DNA from 3 places in the Sorangium sp. So ce385 genome. Region 3 is predicted to be linked to each of the others. Evidence: riboswitches for the same ligand, from Rfam matches in the RefSeq annotation. Region 3 holds a riboswitch; each other region holds the start of a gene.
What was found. Region 3 has a riboswitch for cobalamin ahead of WME83_RS02525 (energy-coupling factor ABC transporter permease). Riboswitches for the same ligand answer to the same signal wherever they lie in the genome.
Positions count from the first base shown of each region.

Region 1: it holds a riboswitch for cobalamin, as region 3 does, so the genes downstream of both, WME83_RS23330 (ribonucleoside-diphosphate reductase subunit alpha) here and WME83_RS02525 (energy-coupling factor ABC transporter permease) in region 3, are expected to answer to the same signal.
Region 2: it holds a riboswitch for cobalamin, as region 3 does, so the genes downstream of both, WME83_RS07140 (TonB-dependent receptor) here and WME83_RS02525 (energy-coupling factor ABC transporter permease) in region 3, are expected to answer to the same signal.

Region 1 is NZ_CP150337.1:6,388,433-6,395,930, forward strand. It holds gene WME83_RS23310 (helix-turn-helix domain-containing protein) at 1-1,511, opposite strand, end outside; gene WME83_RS23315 (2OG-Fe(II) oxygenase) at 1,634-2,209, shown strand; gene WME83_RS23320 (NAD-dependent protein deacetylase) at 2,286-3,146, opposite strand; gene WME83_RS23325 (cytochrome c-type biogenesis protein) at 3,338-3,949, shown strand; cobalamin riboswitch at 4,035-4,242, shown strand; gene WME83_RS23330 (ribonucleoside-diphosphate reductase subunit alpha) at 4,500-6,950, shown strand; gene WME83_RS23335 (ribonucleotide-diphosphate reductase subunit beta) at 7,010-7,498, shown strand, end outside.
Region 2 is NZ_CP150337.1:1,939,989-1,947,486, forward strand. It holds gene typA (translational GTPase TypA) at 1-868, opposite strand, end outside; cobalamin riboswitch at 1,038-1,245, shown strand; gene WME83_RS07140 (TonB-dependent receptor) at 1,479-3,602, shown strand; partial or broken gene WME83_RS07145 (hypothetical protein) at 3,612-3,719, shown strand; gene WME83_RS07150 (IS4 family transposase) at 3,800-5,269, opposite strand; gene WME83_RS07155 (DNA-directed RNA polymerase) at 5,656-6,306, shown strand; gene WME83_RS07160 (MerR family transcriptional regulator) at 6,311-7,240, opposite strand; gene WME83_RS07165 (ATP-binding protein) at 7,372-7,498, shown strand, end outside.
Region 3 is NZ_CP150337.1:656,355-663,852, reverse strand. It holds gene WME83_RS02540 (tetratricopeptide repeat protein) at 1-1,168, opposite strand, end outside; gene WME83_RS02535 (3-hydroxyacyl-CoA dehydrogenase family protein) at 1,403-2,293, shown strand; gene WME83_RS02530 (enoyl-CoA hydratase/isomerase family protein) at 2,824-3,645, shown strand; cobalamin riboswitch at 4,882-5,085, shown strand; gene WME83_RS02525 (energy-coupling factor ABC transporter permease) at 5,220-5,897, shown strand; gene WME83_RS02520 (hypothetical protein) at 5,894-6,193, shown strand; gene WME83_RS02515 (CbiQ family ECF transporter T component) at 6,183-6,932, shown strand; gene WME83_RS02510 (energy-coupling factor ABC transporter ATP-binding protein) at 6,929-7,498, shown strand, end outside.

The DNA of each region.
Region 1 (7,498 bases), 5.7 Mb from region 3:
ATCAGCTGGAGCAGCGCCGCCTCGCCCGCGCCGCCCGGGAACACCGAGAGGCGCGCGAGCAGGTCCCGCTCGCCCGGGGGCAGCGCGCGCGCGTAGGCCGAAAGCACCGAGCTCAGGCGGCGGGCGAGGACGTCGTCGCGCTCGGCCTCGGCGAGGTGCGCCGCGCCCGCCGCGGAGAGCCGGGCCGCGTCGCCGCCGAGGAACGCGCCCACGTAGGAGCCGACGACGGCGACCGAGAGCGCGTGGCCGCCGGTCTGCTCGAACAGCGCGCGGAGGGCCTCGCCGTCGCCGCGGATCCCCCAGCGGCGCAGGAGCGACGCGGCGTCGCGCTCGCCGAGCGGCTCCGGCCGGATCGTCGCGAGCCCGCCGTCGGCCCAGGCGGCGAGGTCCGCGAGCTCGAAGCGCGACGTGACGAGCGCGCGCGCGCCGCCGAGCCCCGCGGCGATCGCGCAGAGCAGCCGGCGGAGGAGCGCGTCGTGGAGCTCGCCGTGCGCGCGGCCGGCGCCCCCCTCGGCCTGCACGGTCTCGAGGCCGTCGAGCACGAGCAGGTGCGGCGGGCCTTGCCCCAGCGCTTCCTTGAGGCGCGCGAGCTGCTCGCCGGGCGCCGCCGGGGCCCGCGGCGCCGCCGCGCCGGCGCCCGGCGCGAAGTACGCCGCCGCCTGGTCGAGGAACGCCTCGGTCCTGGGGTCGTCGTAGAAGCTCCAGACGAGCACCCCGCCGGGGCGCGGGGCGTCGCCGAGCCCCTGGAGGAGGCGCTCGGCGATGGAGGTCTTGCCCGCGCCGCCGACGCCGAGGAGCGCGATCACCGGGGGCGAGGGCGGCGAGGCGGCGGCCCACGCGGCGAGCCGGCCGAGGATCTCGCCGCGCCCGACGAAGTGCCGGGCCCGCTGGAGCGTGTGCGCGTGCAGGGGGCGCCACGCCGGGGCGGCGCCCTGCGGCGCGGCGGGCGCGACGGGCGGCGCCTGCGCCGCGGCGGGCGCGACGGGCGGCGCCTGCGCCGCGGCGGCGCCGGAGGGCGCCTGCGCCTCGGCGGCGCCGGAGGGCGCCTGCCCGGCCCTGGCGGGCGCCTCCACCCCGGCGGCCGCCTCCCCGGCCCTGGCGGGCGCCTCCACCCCGGCGGCCGCCTCCCCGGCCCCGGCGGGCGCCTCCCCGGCCCCGGCGGGCGCCTCCCCGGCCCCGGCGGGTGCCTCTCCCGCCCCGCTCGCCGCCGCGCCCTCGGCCGCCGGCGCTCCCCCCGCCTCGCCGACGAGCAGGTCCGCCTCCGCGAGGCCGAGCTCGGCGCCGAGCCGCTCGAGGATGCGCCGCCGGGACGGGCTCCGGACCGAGAAGCCGAGCCGCGGGTCGTTGACCGCGCCCGACTCGTAGCGGCGGTACGTCCGCACGTCGACGCCGATCGACGCGGCGACCTGCTCCTGCGTCAGGTCGAGCTCGAGCCGCGCCCGCAGCAGGAGCGCGTGGTTGAAATGGACCGCGGGCTCCGCGCCTCGGCCCGCCCTGGGGAGCTGTGCCATCGCTGCGCGCCCTCGATCATCGGCGATGCCGCGCCGTCCTGTCCACCGCGCTGCCCGGTCCTGCCCGGTCCTGCCCGGTCCCGCCCTTCCGGATCCGGTCCGCCGGGACGCATGGTCCACGCATGAGCACGATGCACACCGAACGACCCGCCCAGCGGAGCACCTATACCGACGACCTCCGCATCTTCACCGTGACGAACCTCCTGTCCCCCGAGGAGTGCGACGGCTTCATCGCGCGCGCCGAGGCGCACGGCTTCGCGCAGGCGCCGATCGGGGGCGGCAGCGTCATCAACCTCGAGGTGCGCAACAACGGCCGCGTCATGCTGGACGATCCGGCGCTCGCGGCGCGCCTCTGGGAGCGGCTCGCGCCGTGGACCCCGCCGACCTGGGGCGCCCTCCGCGCGGTCGGGCTGAACGAGCGCTTCCGCTACTACCGGTACGCCGAGGGCGAGTACTTCAACTGGCACGGTGACGGGTCGTTCCCGCGGTCGGAGATCGAGCGGAGCCTGTTCACCGCGATGGTCTACCTGAACGACGACTTCGAGGGCGGCACGACCGACTTCTGGGGCGGCCAGAGCATCGTCCCGCAGCGCGGGATGGCGCTCGTGTTCGAGCACCGGTGGCTCCACCGGGGCGCCGCCGTGACGCGGGGGCGCAAGTACGTGCTCCGCACCGACGTGATGTACCGGCGCGGCTGACGTCCGGCGCGGCGCGCCCGGCCCCGCGCCGCGCCCTCACCCCGGCCGCGGCGCGCCCCGGCCCTGCGCCGCGCCCTCACCCCGGCCGCGGCGCGCCGGCCAGCGCCTCGGCGAGGCGCGGCAGCACCTCGCCCGCCCGGCCCTCGACCTTCAGCGCGCCGAGCTCCTCGCCGCGCGCGGACCCGAGGTTGACCATCGCGACCGGGATGCCCCGCTGCGCGGCGCGCAGCACGAAGCGGTACCCCGAGAAGACCGCCAGCGAGGAGCCCACCACGAGGAGCGCCTCCGCCGCGTCGACGAGCGCGAACGCCGCGTCGACGACCGGCCGCGCCACGTTCTCGCCGAAGAAGACGACGCGCGGCTTGAGCGGCCCGTCGCAGCGCAGGCAGGGGGGCGTCTGGAAGCCGGCCACGTGCTCGGCGGGCAGGTCGGCGTCGCCGTCGGGGGCGACGTCGGCCGCGAGCCGCAGCCAGCCGGGGTTCCGCGCGAGGAGCCGCTCCTGGAGGGCGGCGCGCGGCTCCATCGCGCCGCACTCGAGGCACGCGACCTCGGCGAGCGTCCCGTGCAGCTCGATGACGCGGCGGCTGCCGGCGGCCTGGTGGAGGCCGTCGACGTTCTGCGTGATGAGGCCCTCGAGCAGCCCATCCTGCTCGAGCCGCGCGAGGGCGCGGTGCGCCGGGTTGGGCTCGGCCCGCGAGAACCGCTCCCACCCGATCACGGCGCGCGCCCAGTACCGCTGCCGGATCTCGGCCGAGCGCGAGAACTCCCGCCCCTGGATCGGGTTGCGCGCCCGGCGCCGCGTCTCGGGGCCGCGGTAGTCCGGGATGCCGGACTCGGTGCTGCACCCCGCCCCGGTCAGCGCCACGAAGCGCTTGCCGCGCAGGAGCGCGATGAGGTCGTCGACCGGATCCGCGAGGAGCGCATGGCTGAGCGGCATGGGCCCCCGTTTGTGACCCGCCGCCGGAGGCGCCGCCAGCCGCCCGCGCCGGCGTGACGCGCAGCACAGGCGACTGCGCCTCTCCGAACCCGCTCCTCGGGCCGCACACCGCGCCTGCCCGGGATGCGCCGCGACGCGCGCGACATCGTGTCGCAGAGCCCTGGCGGCCAGCGGCGCTAGCCTGTCTTGCCATGATCGATCGAGCGCACTGCAAATCGGCGAATGAGCCGGCCCGTTCGGCGCGCGGGGCACGCGAGGCGAGCTCGACATCGCGTCTCCGGCTCCTGCGGAGCTCGCGCTGGCGCCGCGCGGCGGCGCTGGCCGCCGTCATCGCGGGCGTCGCGCTCAGCGGCAGGGCCGAGCCGGCGACGCCCGGCGAGGCCGCGACCGAGCTCGTCGACGCGGCCCCCGCGCCCGGCGAAAAGGCGCTCGCGGCGCGTCTGCTCGCGCCTTGTTGCTGGAATCAGACGCTCGATGTGCACGAATCCCCGGTGGCGAGCGATCTTCGTCGCGAGATCCGCGCGCGTCTCCACCGGGGCGAGGCCGCCGACGCCATCGAGCAGGACCTCGTCGCGCGTTATGGCGACCGCCTCCGCGCGGCGCCTTCGTCCGGCGTCCTCGGCAAGGTCGCGCTGGCATTGATGCTGGGCATCGCGGTGACGTTTCTCGGGGTCTTCGCCCTGCTGCGCTCGTGGAGGCGCGGCGCCGCGCAGCCAGCCCCGCCGAGCGGCGCCGTCGCGGCGGCCGATCGCGATGAATATGACGAGCGCCTCGACGACGAGCTCCGGGCGCGCGACGCGTGAGCACACCTTCGCTGAGAGCCCGTCGTCGCTCGCCTCGCCCGGCCCCGACCACAATATCTCGCTTGACCTGCGCATCGCACCGCAATATGTAGTGCCACGTGTTGGTGCCCTTGGCTTCGGCCCGGGGCTCAAAAGGGAACCCGGTGTGAATCCGGGGCTGCCCCGCAGCGGTAAGCGAGAACGATCTCCACGACGAGCACTGGCCTCCTGGCTGGGAAGCGGTGGACCGTAGGAAGCCGGCGAGAGCCGGAGCGCTCGCGAGCCCGAAGACCTGCCAACATCCTGCGTCGGGGAGACATCCCGCGCCGGTTTGACCTGGAAGCCTCGAGGGAGGCGGGGAGGTCCGAGCTGGCGCCGACTCTCGCGCTCGTTTCGGTTCCGACCCCCTCCCGCGTTGTCTTCCTTTCGCCCGCGGGGGCGAGCGGTCGGTCCGAGGGCTCTCCAGGAGGGCCCGGCGCATCCGTGCGCATCGGCTGGCTTCTTCGCTCTCGCGATCTCGACGCGAGCGGTCCGGGACCGCTCCGAACGAAGCTCGACGAGGAGGATTGCCATGCTGAGCGACACGGTGACGACGGGCGACGGCGCGGCGCCGTTGCGGGCGCGGAGCGCGAGGGGCGGAGGCGCGGAGGAGACGCTCCCGCACACGACGATGCGGGTGACGAAGCGCGACGGGTCGAGCGAGCCCGTCGACGTCAACAAGATCGTCCGGGCCGTGAGCCGCTGCTGCGCGGCGCTGCCCGACGTGGACGCGCTCCGCGTCGCGACAAAGACCATCAGCGGCCTCTACGACGGCGCCACGACGCGGGAGCTCGACAAGCTCTCCATCCAGACGGCGGCGTCGCTCATCGCGGAGGAGCCCCAGTACGCGAAGCTCGCGGCGCGCCTGCTCGCCACCTATATCGACAAGGAGGTCCGCAACCAGGAGATCCACGCCTTCTCGCAGTCCGTGGCCGTCGGGCGGCGGCTCGGCCTCATCAACGAGCGGCTCCACGGGTTCGTGGCGCAGAACGCCCGCAAGCTGAACGACGCGATCGAGCCGGGGCGCGATCACGAGCTCGAATATTTCGGGCTGCGGACCCTCTATGATCGCTACCTCCTCAAGCACCCCGAGGCGCGCGTCGTCATCGAGACGCCGCAGCAGTTCTTCCTGCGCATCGCGTGCGCGCTGTCCGAGACGGCGGCGCAGGCCATCGAGCTTCACCGGCTCTTCTCGTCGCTCGACTACCTCCCGAGCTCCCCCACGCTGTTCAACGCGGGGACGAGCCACGAGCAGCTCTCGAGCTGCTTTTTGCTCGACTCGCCCGAGGACCACCTCGAGACCATCTACCAGCGCTACACCGACGTCGCGCTGCTCTCGAAGTTCTCCGGCGGCATCGGGCTGGCGTACCACCGCGTGAGGTCGCGCGGCTCGCTCATCGAGAGCACCAATGGGCACTCGAGCGGCATCGTGCCGTGGCTCAAGACGCTCGACGCGTCGGTCGCGGCCGTGAACCAGGGCGGCAAGCGCAAGGGAGCCTGCTGCGTCTACCTCGAGCCGTGGCACGCCGACGTCGAGGAGTTCCTCGCGCTGCGCGACAACACGGGAGACGAGGCCGCGCGCACACACAACCTGAACCTCGCGAGCTGGGTCCCGGACCTGTTCATGAAGCGGGTCGAGGCGGACGGCGAATGGAGCCTGTTCGACCCCAAGGACGTGCGCGATCTGCCCGATCTCTACGGCGACGAGTTCGAGCGCCGTTATGCCGAGGCGGAGGGGGCGGGCCTCGCCAAGAAGACGATGAAGGCGCGCGAGCTCTACGCGCGGATGATGCGGACGCTCGCGCAGACGGGCAACGGCTGGATGACGTTCAAGGACAAGGCGAACCGCGCCTGCAACCAGACGGCCCTGCCGGGCCGGATCGTGCACCTCTCGAACCTCTGCACCGAGATCGTCGAGGTGACCTCGAAGGAGGAGACGGCCGTCTGCAATCTCGGCTCGATCAACCTCGCGCGCCACACGGCCGCGCGCGGGGACGGCGCCGTCGCGTTCGATTTCGACAAGCTCGCCCGCACGGTGCGGACGGCGGTCCGACAGCTCGACCGCGTCATCGACCTCAACCACTATCCCATCGATTCCACGCGGCGCTCGAACCTCCGCTGGCGGCCCGTGGGGCTCGGGCTCATGGGCTTGCAAGACGTGTTCTTCCAGATGCGCTTGCCCTTCGACGCCGGCGCCGCGCGGGAGCTCTCGAGGCGGATCTCCGAGGAGGTGTATTATCACGCGCTCTCGACGTCGGCGGACCTCGCCGCCGAGAAGGGGCGCCACCCGGCGTTCGACGAGACGCGCGCGGCGCGCGGGGAGCTCCAGCTCGACGCGTGGGGCGTGGTGCCGGAGGACGCGGCGCGCTGGGACGCGCTCCGCGCCCGCATCCGCGCCGAGGGGCTGCGGAACTCGCTGCTCGTCGCGATCGCGCCGACCGCCACGATCGCCTCGATCGCAGGCTGCTACGAGTGCATCGAGCCGCAGGTGTCGAACCTCTTCAAGCGCGAGACGCTGTCCGGGGACTTCCTGCAGGTGAACCGCTATCTCGTCGCGGAGCTCAAGCGGCGCGGCGCCTGGAACGACGCGGTGCGCGCCAGGCTCAAGCTCGCCGAGGGCTCGGTCCAGGGGCTCGACGAGCTGCCCGAGGAGGTCCGCGCCGTGTACCGGACGGCGTGGGAGATCCCGATGCGCTCGCTCATCGACATGGCCGCGGAGCGCGGCGCCTTCATCGATCAGAGCCAGTCGCTGAACCTGTTCGTCGAGAACCCCACCATCGGCCAGCTCTCGAGCATGTACTTCCACGCATGGAAGAAGGGGCTCAAGACGACCTATTACCTGCGCTCGCGCCCCGCGACGCGCATCGCCAAGGCCACCGTGGACGCGGCGACGGACCTCACGCCTGCGCCGGCGCCGGCGAAGGCGGCCGCGGACGTGGCGTGCGCGCTCGAGAACCCCGAGGCCTGCGAGGCGTGCCAGTGAGCCGCGTGAGCCGCCCCGCGCGCCTGCTCGATCCGGGCCTCTGCCTCACGCTGCGCCCGATGGCGTATCCGGCCTTCTTCGACATGTACCGCGCCGCCATCAAGAACACGTGGACGGTCGAGGAGGTCGACTTCTCCACGGACGTGGGCGACCTGAAGCGGATGACCGGCGCCGAGCGCCACCTCGTGCAGCGCCTCGTCGCGTTCTTCGCCACGGGAGACTCCATCGTGGCGAACAACCTCGTGCTCAACCTGTACAGGCACATCAACGCCCCCGAGGCGCGGATGTACCTGTCGCGGCAGCTCTATGAAGAGGCGCTGCACGTCCAGTTCTACCTGACGCTCCTCGACACGTACATCCCCGATCCGGAGGAGCGCCACCGCGCCTTCGCCGCCGTCGAGAGCATCCCGTCCATCCGGAAGAAGGCCGACTTCTGCATGCGCTGGATCGACGCTGTGCAGTCCCTGGATCGACTGGAGTCGCGCGCGGAGCGGCGGCGGTTCCTCCTGAACCTCGTCTGCTTCGCCGCGTGCGTCGAGGGGCTCTTC
Region 2 (7,498 bases), 1.3 Mb from region 3:
TCACCTCGCCCGCGGCGGCGCTCTCGACCGGGACCCGCTTCAGCCCCTCGTAGGCGTAGAGCATCTTCACGTAGCCGCGCGACTGGCCGCCCTCGCCGAGGAGCGCGACGTCGGCGCCGGACCGGGCGGTGCCCCGGACCACGCGGCCGACCGCGAGCCGGCCCACGTAGTCGTCGTGGGTCGTGTTGCAGACGATGACCTGGAGCGGCCCGTCGGGGTCGCCGGAGGGGCCGGGCACGCGCTCGAGGATGGTCTCGAAGAGCGGCTCCAGGTCCTTGGCCTCGTGCTCGAGCTCGCGCTTCGCCTGGCCGAACTTCGCGATCGCGTAGAGCGTCGAGAAGTCCATCTGCGCGTCGCTCGCCTCGAGGTCGCAGAAGAGGTCGAACACCTCGGAGAGCACCTCGTGGGCGCGCGCGTCGCTCCGGTCGATCTTGTTGATGACCACGATGACCGGGAAGCCGCGCTGGAGGCACTTCGAGAGCACGAACCGCGTCTGCGGCAGCGGGCCCTCGGCGGCGTCGACGAGGAGCAGCGCCCCGTCGGCCATCATCAGGGTGCGCTCGACCTCGCCGCCGAAGTCGGAGTGGCCGGGCGTGTCGACGATGTTGATCTTGACCCCGCGGTACCGGATGCTCGTGTTCTTCGCGAGGATGGTGATGCCGCGCTCCCGCTCGAGGTCGTTCGAGTCCATGACGCGCTCGGCCACGACCTCGTTCTCTCGGAAGGCGCCCGACTGGCGGAGCATGTGATCGACGAGGGTCGTCTTCCCGTGGTCGACGTGGGCGACGATGGCGATGTTGCGGAGGTCGTTACGCGGCATATACGGCGGCGGCCGTGTAGCACGCGACCCACGGAGGAGCGAGCCCATCCTCGCCAGAGCCCGAACGTTCGGCCCGCGCGGACGTCGCTCGGCGAGCGCTCGGGTTCACGTGGCGCCGCGCGGGCAGGAGCCCGCGCGATGCGGGCGCGTGGCGACGGACGCGGCGCGGAGCGGGCGAGGTGAGCGGGAGCGATTGACAGCCGGAGGCGCATCCTCGTAGGGTGCGCGCCGCGCTGGTGCCTGGGCGCTCGCTCAGGCTGAATAGGGAACCCGGTGAAATTCCGGGGCTGCCCCGCAGCGGTAAGCGAGAACGACCTCCACGACACGCACTGGCCCGATGAGGGCTGGGAAGCGGTGGACAGTAGGAAGCCGGCCCAGCCGGAGCGCTCGCGAGCCCGAAGACCTGCCCGCGCCCGGCGACGGGGACACATCCGACGCCGGTTCGACCTGGGAGCCTCGAGGGAGGCGGTGAGGTCCGAGCCGGTGCAGCCCTGCGCACGTCCCGGATCCCGAGCCGCCCCCGCGTTGCCTTTCGGTCGCCCGCGGGGGCGAGAGGTCGGTCCAGGGCATCGCGCCGTGGGCGTCCTTTTTCCTCCTCGCGGAGCTCGATGCGAGCGGCCCGGCGCCGCTCCGCGCGATGGCGCGAAGGAGGACATGAATGCTGCGCGAGAACGTCACGAAGGGCCACGGACACCGCCATCGACTCCCTCGGATCGCCGCGCTGGCGATCGTGCTGTCCGCCGCGCGGCCAGCGCGGGCCCAGGGAGAGCCCATCGAGGTCACGGTGCACGCGGAGAAGCCGGGCAGCGAGGCGGCCTCGCGCGTCTCGGTCGGGCACCGCGAGCTCGAGCTCAGGCCGAGGCTCCGGCCGGGCGACCTCCTCGAGTCGGTCCCCGGGCTCTTCGCCGTGCAGCACGCCGGCGGCGGCAAGGCGAACCAGTACTTCCTGCGGGGCTTCGACGCCGACCACGGGACGGACGTCGCGTTCTTCGTCGACGGGGTGCCCGTCAACCTGGTCAGCCACGGCCACGGGCACGGCTTCACCGACCTCTATTTCATGATCCCGGAGCTCGTGATCGGGCTCGACGGTTACAAGGGGCCCTACTACGCGAGCATCGGCGATTTCGGCACGGCCGGCGCCGTCAACCTCCGCTTCGCCGAGAAGCTCGACGAGAGCTCCGCGCAGCTCGGCGTGGGGCAGTACGGCATCCTGCGCGGCCTCGTGATCGCCTCGCCGGAGCTCGGCGACGACTGGCGCGCGGTGGCCGCGGCGGAGGTCTACCGGAACGACGGGCCGTTCCAGAGCCCGGAGCGGCTCGAGCGCTTCAACGTGTTCCTGAGGGCGACGCGCGACCTCGGCAGCACCGGCAAGGTCCAGGCGACGTGGATGTCCTACGGCTCGACCTGGTACGGCTCCGGCCAGATCCCGGCGCGCGCCGTGTGCGGCGAGGGGGAGCAGGGCGGCCTGAACCCGCCGCCCTCCGCCTTCGGGCAGCCGTGCGTCGATCATTTCGGCGCGGTCGATCCGACCGAGGGCGGCTCGACCGCGCGGCACATGGCGTCGGTCTCCGCGTCGACCGCGTGGCGGGACGCCGACCTGAGCGCGATGGCGTACCTCCTGCGCTATCGCTTCACGCTGTACTCGAACTTCACGTTCTTCGCCGAGGATCCGGTCCACGGCGATCAGATCGAGCAGAACGACGACCGCACCGTGCTGGGCGCCGACTTCCGGCTCCGCAAGCAGATCGAGCACCGCGGGGCGAGGTTCACGACGTCGCTCGGCGCGCAGATCCGCGCGGACGCGATCGACAAGTCGCTCCACCACGACGAGGCGCGCGAGCGGCTCGAGGAGCGGGATCGGACCCACGTCGACGAGGGCCAGATCGGCGTGTACGTCGAGCAGGACGCCCGGCTCCGGCGCTGGCTCCGCCTCGTGCTCGGCGTGCGCGGGCAATGGATCGACGTCAACGTGGACGACCTGCGCGAGGACCTCGAGGGGACGGGGAGCAGATCGAGCGGCGCGCGGGGGCAGATGCAGCTGCTGCCGAAGCTCACGGCGGTCGTCTCGCCGGTGGGGGGGCTCGATCTCTTCGCCCACTACGGGCGCGGCTTCCACTCGAACGATGCCCGGGGCGCGGTGCTGGGCCAGGGGGCGGCGACGCTGATCACCCCGGCGAAGGGCTACGAGGTCGGCGCGAGGGTCGCGCCCGTGCGCGGGCTCTCGCTGAGCGCGGCCGGGTTCCTCCTCGACCTCGACTCCGAGCTGGTCTGGAGCGGCGACGCCGGCGAGACCGAGGCGTCGGGGGAGACGCGGCGCTACGGGATCGAGATCGGCGCGCGCTACCGGCTCGGGAGCTGGCTCTTCGCCGACGTGGACGCGACGTTCACCCGCGCGCGCTTCCGCGCGAACGCCGGCAACGGGAGCGCGGTCGCCCTCGCGCCGACGCGGACGCTGACCGCGGGCATCGGGGTGCGCAGGGCGTTCGGCGCGCTCACGCCGTTCGCGGCGCTCCGGGTGAAGGCGATCGGCGCGCGGCCCGCGACCGAGGACGAGGCGCTCACCGCCGAGGGGTTCACGGTGGTCGACGCGAACGCGGGGCTCCGGTGGAGGAACGTCGAGGCGGCCGTGGACATCCAGAACCTCTTCGACGCGACGTGGCGCGAGGTGCAGTTCGCGAGCGACTCGCGGCTGCCGTACGAGCCGGCCGCGGTCACGGGGATCCACTACTCGCCGGGGTGGCCGTTCACGGCGATCGGGCGGGCGACGCTGTACTGGGAGTAGCCAGCGGCGCCCTCCGCCGTCGTTCGTCGCCCAGCGTCTTCGTCTTTCGTCTTTCGTCTCCCGTCTTCCGTCTTCCGTCTTCCGTCTCCCGTCTCCCGTCTCCGGTCTCCGGTCTTCGTGCGCGTGCGCGTGCGCGTGCGCGTACTCGTTCCATTCGAACCATAGCGAGCACGCGCACGCGCACGCCTGAGGATTGATCACATCTTCCCCATAGTTTGGCGGGAAATCTCGGCCGCGGCATTCCAGCCGGCTTCCAACGTCAACAAGGTTTGCATGCCTCGCGCAAGCGTCTGCCATCCGGGCGCACCGTTCTGCTTGAGGTGACCTCCAAGGCCAGCGACGGCATAGAGCGCGTCGCGCACGGTGGCGCCTTCGGTGGGCATCTTCTTGGGCTGAAACTGCCGTAGCAGCGCCGTTTGCGCTGGGTTGAGCACCTCGTCGGCCGGAGCGTTGGGTCGGAGCCGCGACAGCGCGCGCAGCTGCAACATCTGCCAGGCGATCGGGACGAAGAGGGCCAGCGCGTTCGTCAGACTCTCAAAGCTCTCGAGCTGGCGCGTTTCGAAGGAGCAGCCGGTCTTCAGGGCCTTGAAAAACTCCTCGATGAGCCATCGGGCGCGGTAGTGGTCGACCACCGCTGCGATCTGCTCCTTGGTCTGGATCGGCTCGTTGGTGGCCAGCACCCAAGCTACCGGCTCCTGTCCGGCAGGCGCATCGAGCTCCCGCACGACCACGAGGTTTACCCCGAGCTCGTGGGGCATCTGCTCGGACAGGTACGGCGGGCGCCGCAGCGCCAAGCGCGTGGCGCTGATGCCCAACGTCGCCGGCCGAGCGTGGCGGTCGGGATGCGCGCGCCCCTGCCGTGGCGCAGAGCTGGCGCGGCGTTTGGAGAGCGCGACCTCGCGCTCCAGCTTGATGGGCAGCTCGCCCAGCGCCTCGCTCAGTGGCATCAGGCCGATGTCCTCGAGCGGCTCGTCCTGGTCATCCAGCTCCCACACCAGCCGGTCACGCGCAACGCGTACGACGAAGCGCCGGCCTTGTTGGCTCATCGCGCTCAAGAGCGGGTAGGCATCCGCCTCGCGATCCATCACGTGCACCAGCGAGCAGCGACCCTCGACCGTTCGCTCGACCTCCTCCACTTGCCGCGCCCAGCGGGTGGATTCCTTGTCGTCGATGCGCGCGTAGTCGCCGCCGTTCAGCTTTTTCTTGCGCTGCCCGGACCGCGGCGAGCTCGTGCGTGCCCAGCATTCCAGCCCGATCAGACCGAGCGGCAGGTTGACCGCATCCTCGGCCACCGCCAGCGTCGCGTGCGCAAAGAAGCCGCGCGCTTCGCTGCGGCCACGCAGCGGGCCGAGCCCCTTGCGCTCGACCTCGCCGTCGAACTCGAACTCGGTCGTGTCGTGCACCGCACGGACCGTCCTATGCCCGGCCATGCGTTCGACGGTCTGCTCCGCGTGCGCTCTCACGAGCGCACCATACGCGACGCGTTTGTTGCCGAGGAGGCGGTAGAGCCCCTCCAGCTCCGCGTCCGTCTTCATCGCGTCGGGAAGACTATCCCCAGGGGACTCGCTGAGCCGCGTCACGATCCGGCGGACACGCTCGTGAAGGCGAGCATCGCCCAGCTGTACCGCCTGGAACTCATCGGCGATCGACTGTGCCGCCGCTGACAAACCCGAATTTCTCATCTCCTTTCGGACGCTTGGCGCGGACGAAAAGGATCAAGATGTGCGGGATCTTCAGACGCGCACGCGCACGCGCACGCGGAGGCCAGACGAAGGACGAAAGACGAAGGACGAAAGACGAAGGACGGAAGAGGGAAGACGAAGCACGAAAGGAACGAGCCGCTCGGGTCCCTGAGCTGCCTGAGAGGGGATCACCTTTTTCGATCCCATCAAGGGCAGAGACCAACCCCTCGCAGCCAGCGTACGCCGAGGCTCAACGCCCGCTGTAAGCTCCGCCCGGTTCCCCCGTTGCGAGGAGGTGCTCCGCGGCCCGACGCCGCGGCGACCTCACGAGGGCCGCCATGCTGTCCTTCCTCCGCCCGATTGCCGATGCAATGCGTTGTCTTGCGCCCACCGCGCCCCTCCTCGCGTCCCTTGCGCTCCTCCTCCTGGGCTGCGCCCCCCGCCTCGTCCCGTTCACCCACGAGCTCCGCGTCCAGCACGGCCTCTCCGACAGGGACGTGAAGGGCCTCCAGTTCTACGTCTCGCACGAGATCGCGCTGCGCCGCGAGCTCACGGCCGAGAGCTCGCGCATCACGAGCAGCCACACGCTCCTGCTCGTCTCCGGCAAGGTCATCGAGGAGGTCGTCGTCGAGGAGCGCACCCCCGGCGTCGTCGTCGGCGCGCGCGGCGGCGTGCTCTCGGTGAGCTTCGAGCCCGGCACGTCGCTCACGTTCTCCGCAGCCCCCGACCCAGACCCCCCCGCGCCCGCGTCGCCATTCCCCGGGTTCGCGACCCCGCCCGATCCGTTCCCCGGCAACGCCGCGCCGCTCCTCGCGATCCCGAGCGCGGCGGGCGAGGCTGCGACCCTCGGCGGCAACTACTGGCTCGCGGCCGGACCGGGCGGTGAGGTCCGCTACCAGGGCAAGGCGTTCTCGGCGATCGAGGACAGCCTGCGGGCCCACCTCCTCATCGACGCCGACGCGCTCGAGGAGGTCGCCCTGCGCCGCACGGTCCTCCCCGGCGTGCGCCTCTCCGGCCGGTGACTCGTCACGGCGCCGCGAGGTGGTGCTTCATCGCCTCCGTGAGCCAGTCCCACTCCGGCGCCCGCCCCGCCTGGGCGGTCTGTCCGTTCATGATCGCGACGAGCTCCCAGTACCGCGACGCGCGCGGGTCGTGCTTGCGGTACCTGTCGCGCAGCGAGGCGCGGAACGCCTCGTCGGCCGGCTTGCCGGCCGCCGCGGCCAGCCCCGAGACGAACGCCTCGACGATCGGCGCCGCCGCGGCGGACGACGGCGCGACGCCGCGAGCGCCGGCGTCGCGCGCGGCCCGGGCCGCCTCGTCGTTCGCGCGCTTGTAGGCCGCGAGATCGAAGCCCCCGTCCCACGTGCTCGCGGCCGCCGCGCGCATGCCCTCGACGAACGTCGGATCCGACAGGATCCCGGAGAGCTCGATCCACGCGTCGAGCTGCGCGGGCGTGGGCTCGTCCGGCAGCTCCGGCGCGCTCGCCTCGATCATCCCGCGGACCCACTGCTCGTCGATGGGAATCCCGTCCGAAACGCGCGCGAAGAAGCGCTCGACGGTGGCTCTCCTCTGCTCATGCGATAACCGAGTCACGGCGCATAACCTCCCGATTTCCTGCTCGGTAGGCTCCGAGCGCAGCGCGGCGCGGAGCGCGGCGGCCACGCGGCGCAAGGCCGCCATCTGCGCCTCCACCGCGGTGAGGCGCAGCCGGAGCGCGTCGCCCAGCGCCATGTCGCGGGAGAGCACCGCCCGGATCGCCTGCAGCCCCAGCCCCGCCTCGCGCAGGGTGCGGATCAGATCGAGCCGGACGACGTCGCGCTCGGCATAGAGCCGGTAGCCGCTCCGCGACCGCGCCGACGGCGGCAGGAGCCCCTCGTCGGAGTAGAAGCGGAGCGTCTTCACCGGAATCCCCGTCCGGCGCGACAGCGCGCCGATGGTGAGCCGCTCCTTCGCCACGACCCCACCCTGAGGTCTCCAGCGGCTGGAGAGTCAAGCGCCAGCGCCCACCGTCCTCCGCCGGCGCCGCGCCCGCGCCGCCGGCCGCCGTTGCGAAGCCGCGCGCCCTGGGCTTCCATGCCGCCGGCCCCGTGAGCACCCCGCCGCCCCCCAAGCTCCGCGCGCCGCGCACCCCGCGCGCCCGCGCCGAGCTCGTCGCGACCGGCTGGGAGCTGTTCTCGGCCCTCCTGTTCCTCTCCGCCGTCGTCCCCGCGGCCC
Region 3 (7,498 bases):
CGGACTTGTACTGCTCGATCGCCTTGGCGGCGTTCTCCTGCGACTCGGCGAGCCGCGCGAGCTCGGTGGCGATGGCGCGCTTCTCGGGGCCGTCGGGCAGGGCGCGCTGCGCGTCCGTGAGGATGGTCGTGAGCCGCGGCTTGTCGCCGCGCTGCTCCAGGACCTCGCGGTAGAAGTTGAGCATGCCGGCGTGCGCCGCGTCGGCGCGCCGCACGCGATCGAAATAGGGCTCGGCCGCCTGGGGCTGGCCGCGCATGCGCCAGTGGACCATGGCGATCTGCACGAGCATGCCGAGCTCCTCGCCGGGCTTCACGCCGCCGCTGCGGAGCTGGTCCTCGTAGAGCGCGACGAGGCGATCCCAGTCGCCCGCGGCGGAGTACGCCTCGGCCAGGAACGAGAGCGCCTCGGGCTGGCCGGGCGAGAGGTCGAGCACCTCCTCGTAGGCCGCGACCGCGCGGGCCGGGTCATTGAGGTGGGTCTTGATCGTGCGCGCCGAGCGGAGGCCCGCCGCGATGCGGTCCTCCTTGGCCTGGGCCTCGGCCTTGACGAGCGACTGGACGCGGACGACGGCTTCCCAGTCGCCCGCGGCGGCGAAGGCGATCTCGGCGAGGTTGGCGGCGCGGCGGTTCTTCGGGTCGAGCTTGAGGGCGAGATCGATGAGCTCGGGCACCTTCTCGCCGAGCTCGGCGCGGCCGTAGCGGTAGCCGATGTCGGCCGCGCTCGTATAGAGCGCGCTCTTGAAGGCGCCGTCCGTGGCGGCCTCGGCCTCGGCCACGTAGCGGTCCACGAGGTCGCGCCACCGCTCGCGCTTCGAGGCGTCGGTCTCGAGGGCCTCGGCGGCGGTGTCGTCGTCGGGGCGCAGCTCGAGCAGCCGCTTGTAGGCGGCCGCCGCGCGGTCCACGTCGATGAGCTCCTCGTGGTAGACGCGGGCGAGCTCCGCCTGCATCGCGCCCTCGACCGGGCTGCCGGCGGCGAGCGCGATCTCCAGCTCGAGGAGGCGGGCGACGGCCTGCCACTCGCGCCGCTGCTCGTGCCGCGCGCGGGCGGCGCCGAGCAAGCGCTCGACGTCCCCGGCGCCCGCGCCGTTGTTCGGAGCGGTCACGGCCTCCGCGAGCTCGTTCCAGGCCGCCTCGTTTTCGGGCTCATCCTGCAGGCGCCCAAGGGCCATCCGAATCGTCTCAACGCTCATCGTCTCTCCGCGGACCTCGCGAGATCGGTCCGGTCCGTTCACGGGCCGGGCGAAGATAGCCGGGCGGCCGACACGGTTTCAAGGTTCCTCGCCCCCGCGGGTCGGGAAGCGAGGGCGGAGCTTTCGCGTGCTTCTGCTGCGGGGACGGCCAGCGGGCGGGCCGTCGGCATGGGCGGTTCACCGCGCCCTCGGCTTCGGGTATCAACCGCGGCCATGGAAGCTACGACGATCAAGCGCTTCGGGGTGATCGGCGCGGGCCAGATGGGGCGAGGCATCGCCCAGGTCGCCGCGGCCGCGGGCCTCGAGGTGGTCCTGTGCGACGTCTCGAGGGCGCTGGCGGAGTCGGGCAAGGCCCAGATCGCCGCCATCCTCGCGAAGCAGGTGGAGAAGGGCAAGATGGCCGCGGAGGCGCGCGAGGCGCTCCTCGGCCGCGTGGCGGTCGCGGACGGCATCGCCGGCCTGTCGGGGGTCGACCTGGCCGTGGAGGCGGTGACCGAGAGCTTCGAGGTGAAGAGCGGGATCTTCAAGCTCGCGGACGCGGCGATGCCGAAGGGGGCGATCCTGGCGTCGAACACGTCGTCGATCTCGATCACGCGGCTCGCGGCGGTGACCGGCCGGCCTGAGCTGGTCATCGGTATGCACTTCATGAACCCGGTGCCGCTGATGAAGCTGGTCGAGCTCGTCCGGGGGGTGCAGACGTCGGACGCGACGTACGAGGCCGTCCGGGCGCTCGCGGTGGGGCTCGGCAAGACGGTGATCACCTCGAAGGACCAGCCGGGGTTCATCGTGAACCGGATGCTGATCCCGTTCCTGAACGAGGCGTGCTTCGCGCTCCAGGAGGGGCTGTCCACGCCGGAGGACATCGACGCGGGGGCGCGGCTCGGGCTGAACCACCCGATGGGGCCGCTGGAGCTCGCGGACCTGATCGGGCTGGACACGGTGCTCTCGATCGCGGAGGTGCTGCACCGGGAGTTCGGGGACTCGAAATACCGGGCGCCCACGCTGCTGCGGAACCTGGTGGCGGCGGGGTGGTACGGGAAGAAGAGCGGGCGGGGGTTCTACGTGTACGACGAGAAGGGGCAGAAGACGGGGCGGGCGGTGTAGCGGAGGGGGCGCGGCTGCAGCGGAGCCAGCGGAGGAGGGGGTGCCGCGCGGGGGGCCGGCGGGGGCCCCTCCCACAAACTCGCGCCTTTTGGGGGGCTATTGCCGTGGGAATGGGTGGGTCGGTCCCGGAGGGCGTCGCAAGGAGCACGCCGGCGCTCGGGTTTGTGGGGCCCTACCCCGCCGGCCCCCCGCGCGGCACCCCCTCCTCCGCTGGCTCTCTCCAGGGCGGGACGGGGTGGATGGCGGGGCTGCGCTGCGGTTCGGAAGAGGGCCTGTCTGCGCGACTCCCCTCGATAGCGCGCGGGCCGGGCGCACTTATCAAAGTGACGAATAGGCGCCAGCGCGGGGCGATTGCTGGGGCCGCTCGAAACTTGAAGTTCGTTCCATGTCCCAGAACGGGCACGTGACTTCCGCTGGAAATCGCTCGCTCGTCGGCTCAGCACAGTGGGCCCAGGCAGGCACGAAATGCCCCCTTCCCCGGCGCACGGCGCGCGCTTCCCCCCGGCGCCGGGCGCTGCTAACCACCGGTCATGACCGCTCTAGAACAGCAGCCGGGGGTCCCTGCTCGCGGTGCCCTCCAGTTCGTCGCCGTCGAGCGCGCCGGCCACGTCGCCACCGTGACCATCCAGCGGCCCGACAAGCTCAACGCCCTGAACCCCGCCGTCCTCGGCGACCTCACCGCGGCCTTCCACGACCTCCTCGCGCAGGGCAGCGAGGTGCGCGCGACCGTGCTCACCGGCGCCGGCAAGGCGTTCGTCGCCGGCGCCGATATCGCGGAGATGGCCGCCATGAACAGCATCGCCGCGAAGCGGTTCGCCGAAGCAGGCCACCGCCTCGCCGACCTCATCGAGACCGCCCCGTTCCCCGTGATCGCCGCGGTCAACGGCTTCGCGCTGGGCGGCGGCTGCGAGCTCGCCCTCGCCTGCGACTTCATCTACGCCGCGGAAGGCGCCAAGCTCGGCCAGCCCGAGGTGAACCTGGGCGTCATCCCCGGGTTCGGCGGCACGCAGCGGCTGCTGCGGCGGGTCGGCCCCGGCCGCGCGCGCGAGCTCATCTATTCAGGCGACATGATCACCGCCGAGCAGGCGCTCTCGATCGGCCTCGTCAACGCCGTCTTCCCGGCGGCCGAGCTCCTCGCGCGCGCCCGCGAGACCGCCCTCAAAATCGCCTCGCGCGGGCCGCTCGCCGTCGCCGCCGCCAAGCGCGTCCTGCTGCGCGGCGAGAGCCTCGACCTCACCGCCGCCAACGAGCTGGAAGCCCAGGCCTTCGCCGCGCTCTTCGGCAGCGAGGACCAACAGCTCGGAATGAAAGCGTTCCTGGCGAAATCGAAGGCCACGTTCACAGGAAAGTGAGTTTTCGAACAGCGCGCCAGAAGACCCAAAAAAAGACCGCGTGTCATGCTGGAGGGGGGCCAGACATGACCGCGGTAGGGAAACCGCAGCGGCGCGGAGAACGTCCGCTGCGGTGCTCGAGATAGCCCGCACGCGCTCCGGGCCGGGGGGGGAAACCGCGCCGGTGCGCATGCGGTGATCGGAGTGTGGCACCCGGAAGCAGGTTGTCGATAACAAAGTGCAACCGCTGCACGCGATGAGCGAATTGCTACCGGCACGATGACAGCCAGGTGACAGCGCAGCGCGCACGCCGCCGATTTCCGCGAATGCGCGTCCGAGCCGGGCATACCCGCGCCGGAGCAGCGTCCGGCGGAGTCGCTCGCCGCGCCCTCGAAAAGAGAACACGAGAGCCCGCCGCCCCTTCACGCCAGGCTCAGCGACGAAGCGAGCCAGGCACGGAACACTTGCTCACAAGTAAAGAGCCAGGACGAACAAAGCACACTGCGGCGAGAAAATCACCGGAACGTGCGCCGCACGCGCGGGGCGGCGCACGCTCCGAGCGGGCACCCGGGGGCGAGCGGCGATCCCGGGATGAACAAGTAAAGAGACTTTAACTACAGAAGCACATCGCTTGCAGCTTTTTCGAGGAAGCTTGTCCGCGTGCGTCTCGGTCAATTTCGCGGACGCCGCGTTGCGACCGGAGGGCGCGAGCGCGCGCAGCGCAGCCTGTCGATTCGATTGGGGCGGCGCCACGCGCGGTGGACACCGCGGCAGCGGCGGATCGGCCGCTCGCAATGCCACGAGGCCGGGCGCGGTACAGCACGGCCCCCCGCCGCGCCGGACCTCCGGACGCCGGGCGCTCGGTGGCCCGCGACGCACTGGACCGCCCGCGGCGGTAGCCCGCGCGCGCGGATCGTCACCGAGCTCGGTCCGGCGTGAGACGCGCCAGCGCGCGCCGCCTGACGGCCGCCGCGAACGCGCCGGCGCGCGCCGCCTGACGGCCGCCGCGAACGCGCCAGCGCGCGCCGCCTGACGGCCGCCGCGAACGCGCCCGCGCGCGCCGCCTGACGGCCGCCGCGAACGCGCCGGCGCGCGCCGCGAGACGGCCGCCGCGAACGCGCCGGCGCGCGCCGCGAGACGGCCGCCGCGAACGCGCCAGCGCGCCGCGGGGCAGCCGCCGCAGGACGAGCGCCTGCCCCGCGGCCGCGGCGCGACGTCCTTGACGCCGGGCGCGAAACGGGACTACCGAGCATCCATCTGACAATCCACACCTCGGGTGCCCTCTGGGCATAACAGGGAAGCCGGTGCGAAACCGGCGCGGTACCGCCACCGTGAGTGGGGAGCCGCCTCCGAAGACCACTGGGCCTCTGAAGAGGCCTGGGAAGGTGGACGCGGCGCTGGGAGCCCGAAAGGCCCCCTGAACCCATGAGCCGGGAGACCTACCCGAGCCCCCCACGAGGTGCAGCTTGCGCACGTCTTCGTGGCGTTCGGGTGCGGACTTCACCCGGAGCGCCGAAATCGGTCTTCCCGGCCGCGCTGTATCCATCGCGGCCGTGCTCCTCGCGACGCTGCTCGCGCCCCGGCCCGCGGCCGCGATGCACCTCGCGGAGGGCGTCCTGCCGCTCGGCTGGTGCGCGGTCTGGAACGCGCTCGCCCTGCCCTTCGTCGCCGTCGCCCTCCACCTGCTCCGGCGCCGCACCCGGGACGACGCCTTCTATAAGCCGTTCGTCGGCCTCGTCGCCGCCGCCGTCTTCGCCATCTCGTGCATGCCCGTGCCGGTGCCGACCGCAGGGACCTGCTCCCACCCGTGCGGCACCGGGCTCGCCGCGGTGCTCATCGGCCCCTGGATGACCGTCCTCGTCACCGTGGTGGCGCTCCTCATCCAGGCCCTCTTCCTCGCGCACGGCGGGCTCACCACGCTCGGCGCCGACGTCGCGTCGATGGGCATCGCAGGCGCGTTCACCGGATACCTCGTCTTCCGGCTCGCGCGGCGCTGCGGCGCGAGCCTCTGGGTCGCGGGGTTCCTGGCCGGCGTGACGTCCGACTGGGCCACGTACGCGACCACGGCGCTCGAGCTCGCGCTCGGGCTCGCGGGCGACGGGTCGGTGGCATCCATGTTCACCGGCGTCGCCCTCGCCTTCGTCCCCACCCAGCTGCCGCTCGGCCTCCTCGAGGGCGCCATGACCGCGGGAGCGCTCGTCTTCCTGCGCGCCCGGCGGCCCGACATCCTCGATCGGCTCCAGGTCGTCCCGCTCGCGGCGGGGGCGTCGTGACGCGGGTCGCGCCGCGCGCGCTGCTCGCCGCCGCCGCGCTCTGGCTCGCCGCCTGCGGCAACGCCTCGTGGGACGGGGTCGACGAGGCCGTCGTCCGCCGCGTCGCCGAGGACGCCGGCCGCCACGACACGGGGCCGCTGTTCGCAGGCCTCGAGGGCGACCTCCTGCTCTTCGCGTTCCTCTGGGCAGGGCTCCTCTCCGGCTTCGCCCTGGGCTACTTCTCGCGCGTGCTCTTCGTGGAGCGCGCCGGCCAGCCCGCCGGCAAGCCGGGCGGCGACGGGCTCCGTGCGGATTGACCCCCCCGCGCGGCTCCGCGACGTCGATCCCCGGCTCCGCCTCGGGGCCGCCGTGGCCGCGTGCTGCGTCGCCGCGGGCGCGCGCTCGCCCTGGACGCCGGCCGCGCTGCTCGCCGTCGCGTGCGCGGCCCTCGCCCTCCAGGGCATGACCGCCGGCGCCATCCTCCGCGCCTTCGCGCCCGCCGCGTGGATCGGCGGGCTCGCCGCGGCCCTCGCGCTCGCGCTCACCCCGGGCGAGCCGCTCCTCGCGGGCGCGCCGTTCCCGCTCGACGCGATCGCGCGCGACGGCGCCCGCCGCGCCGCGGCCATCGCCGCGCGCGTCCTCGCGGCCGCCGCGGTGCTCCGGTGGCTCTCGAGCGCCGCCGCGCCGGCCGAGATCGAGGCGGCGCTCGCCGGGCTCGGCGCGCCCGCGGCCCTCGTCGAGCTGCTCGCGCTCGCGCGCCGCTTCGCCGGCGTGCTCCAGCGCGCCGCCGACAGCGCGTGGAGCGCCGCCGCGCTCCGCGGCGGGTTCGCGCGCCCGGTCGCCGCCGCGCGCTCGGCCGGCGCCGTCGCGGGCGTCGTGGCGCTCCGGACCCTGGAGCGCTCCGAGCACGCCGCCGTCGCCATGCAGCTCCGCGGCTACCGGGGGGAGCTCCCCGTCGCCGACCGTCGGCCGAGCGCGCCCGCCGCGAACCTCGCGTTCGCCGCCCTCGCCCTCGCGGCCCTCGGGCTCAGCGTCGCCGCCGGAGCGGCGGGATGAGCGCGATCGCCCTCCGCGCCCCCCGGGTCGGCTACCGCGGCGCCGAGCCCGCGCTGCGCGACGTGCGCCTCGACGTCGCCGAGGGCGAGTCCGTGGCGGTGCTCGGCGGCAACGGCGCCGGCAAGACCGCGCTGCTCCGGACGCTCGTCGGGCTCCTCCCCGCGCCCGGCGGCAGCGTCGAGATCTCCGGCCGCCGCGTGGGCTCGCCCTCGGACGCCGTGGCCGCGGGCGCCGCGCTCGTGCTCCAGGACCCGGACGACCAGCTGCTCGGCGCGACGCTCCTCGACGACGTCCTGTTCGGCCCGCGGAACCTCGGCCTGCCCGCGCCCGAGGCGCGGCGCCGCGCCGAGGCGGCGCTCTCGGCCGTGCAGATCGCGCACCTCGCCGGCCGCGCCATCGAGGCGCTGAGCTTCGGCGAGCGCAAGCGCGCGTGCATCGCCGGGATGCTCGCGATGCAGCCGCGCGTGCTCCTGCTCGACGAGCCGACCGCGGGGCTCGACCCGGAGGGCGAGCTCTCCCTGTGCCGGACGCTGCGCGCGCTCTCGGAGCAGCAGGGGACGACGCTG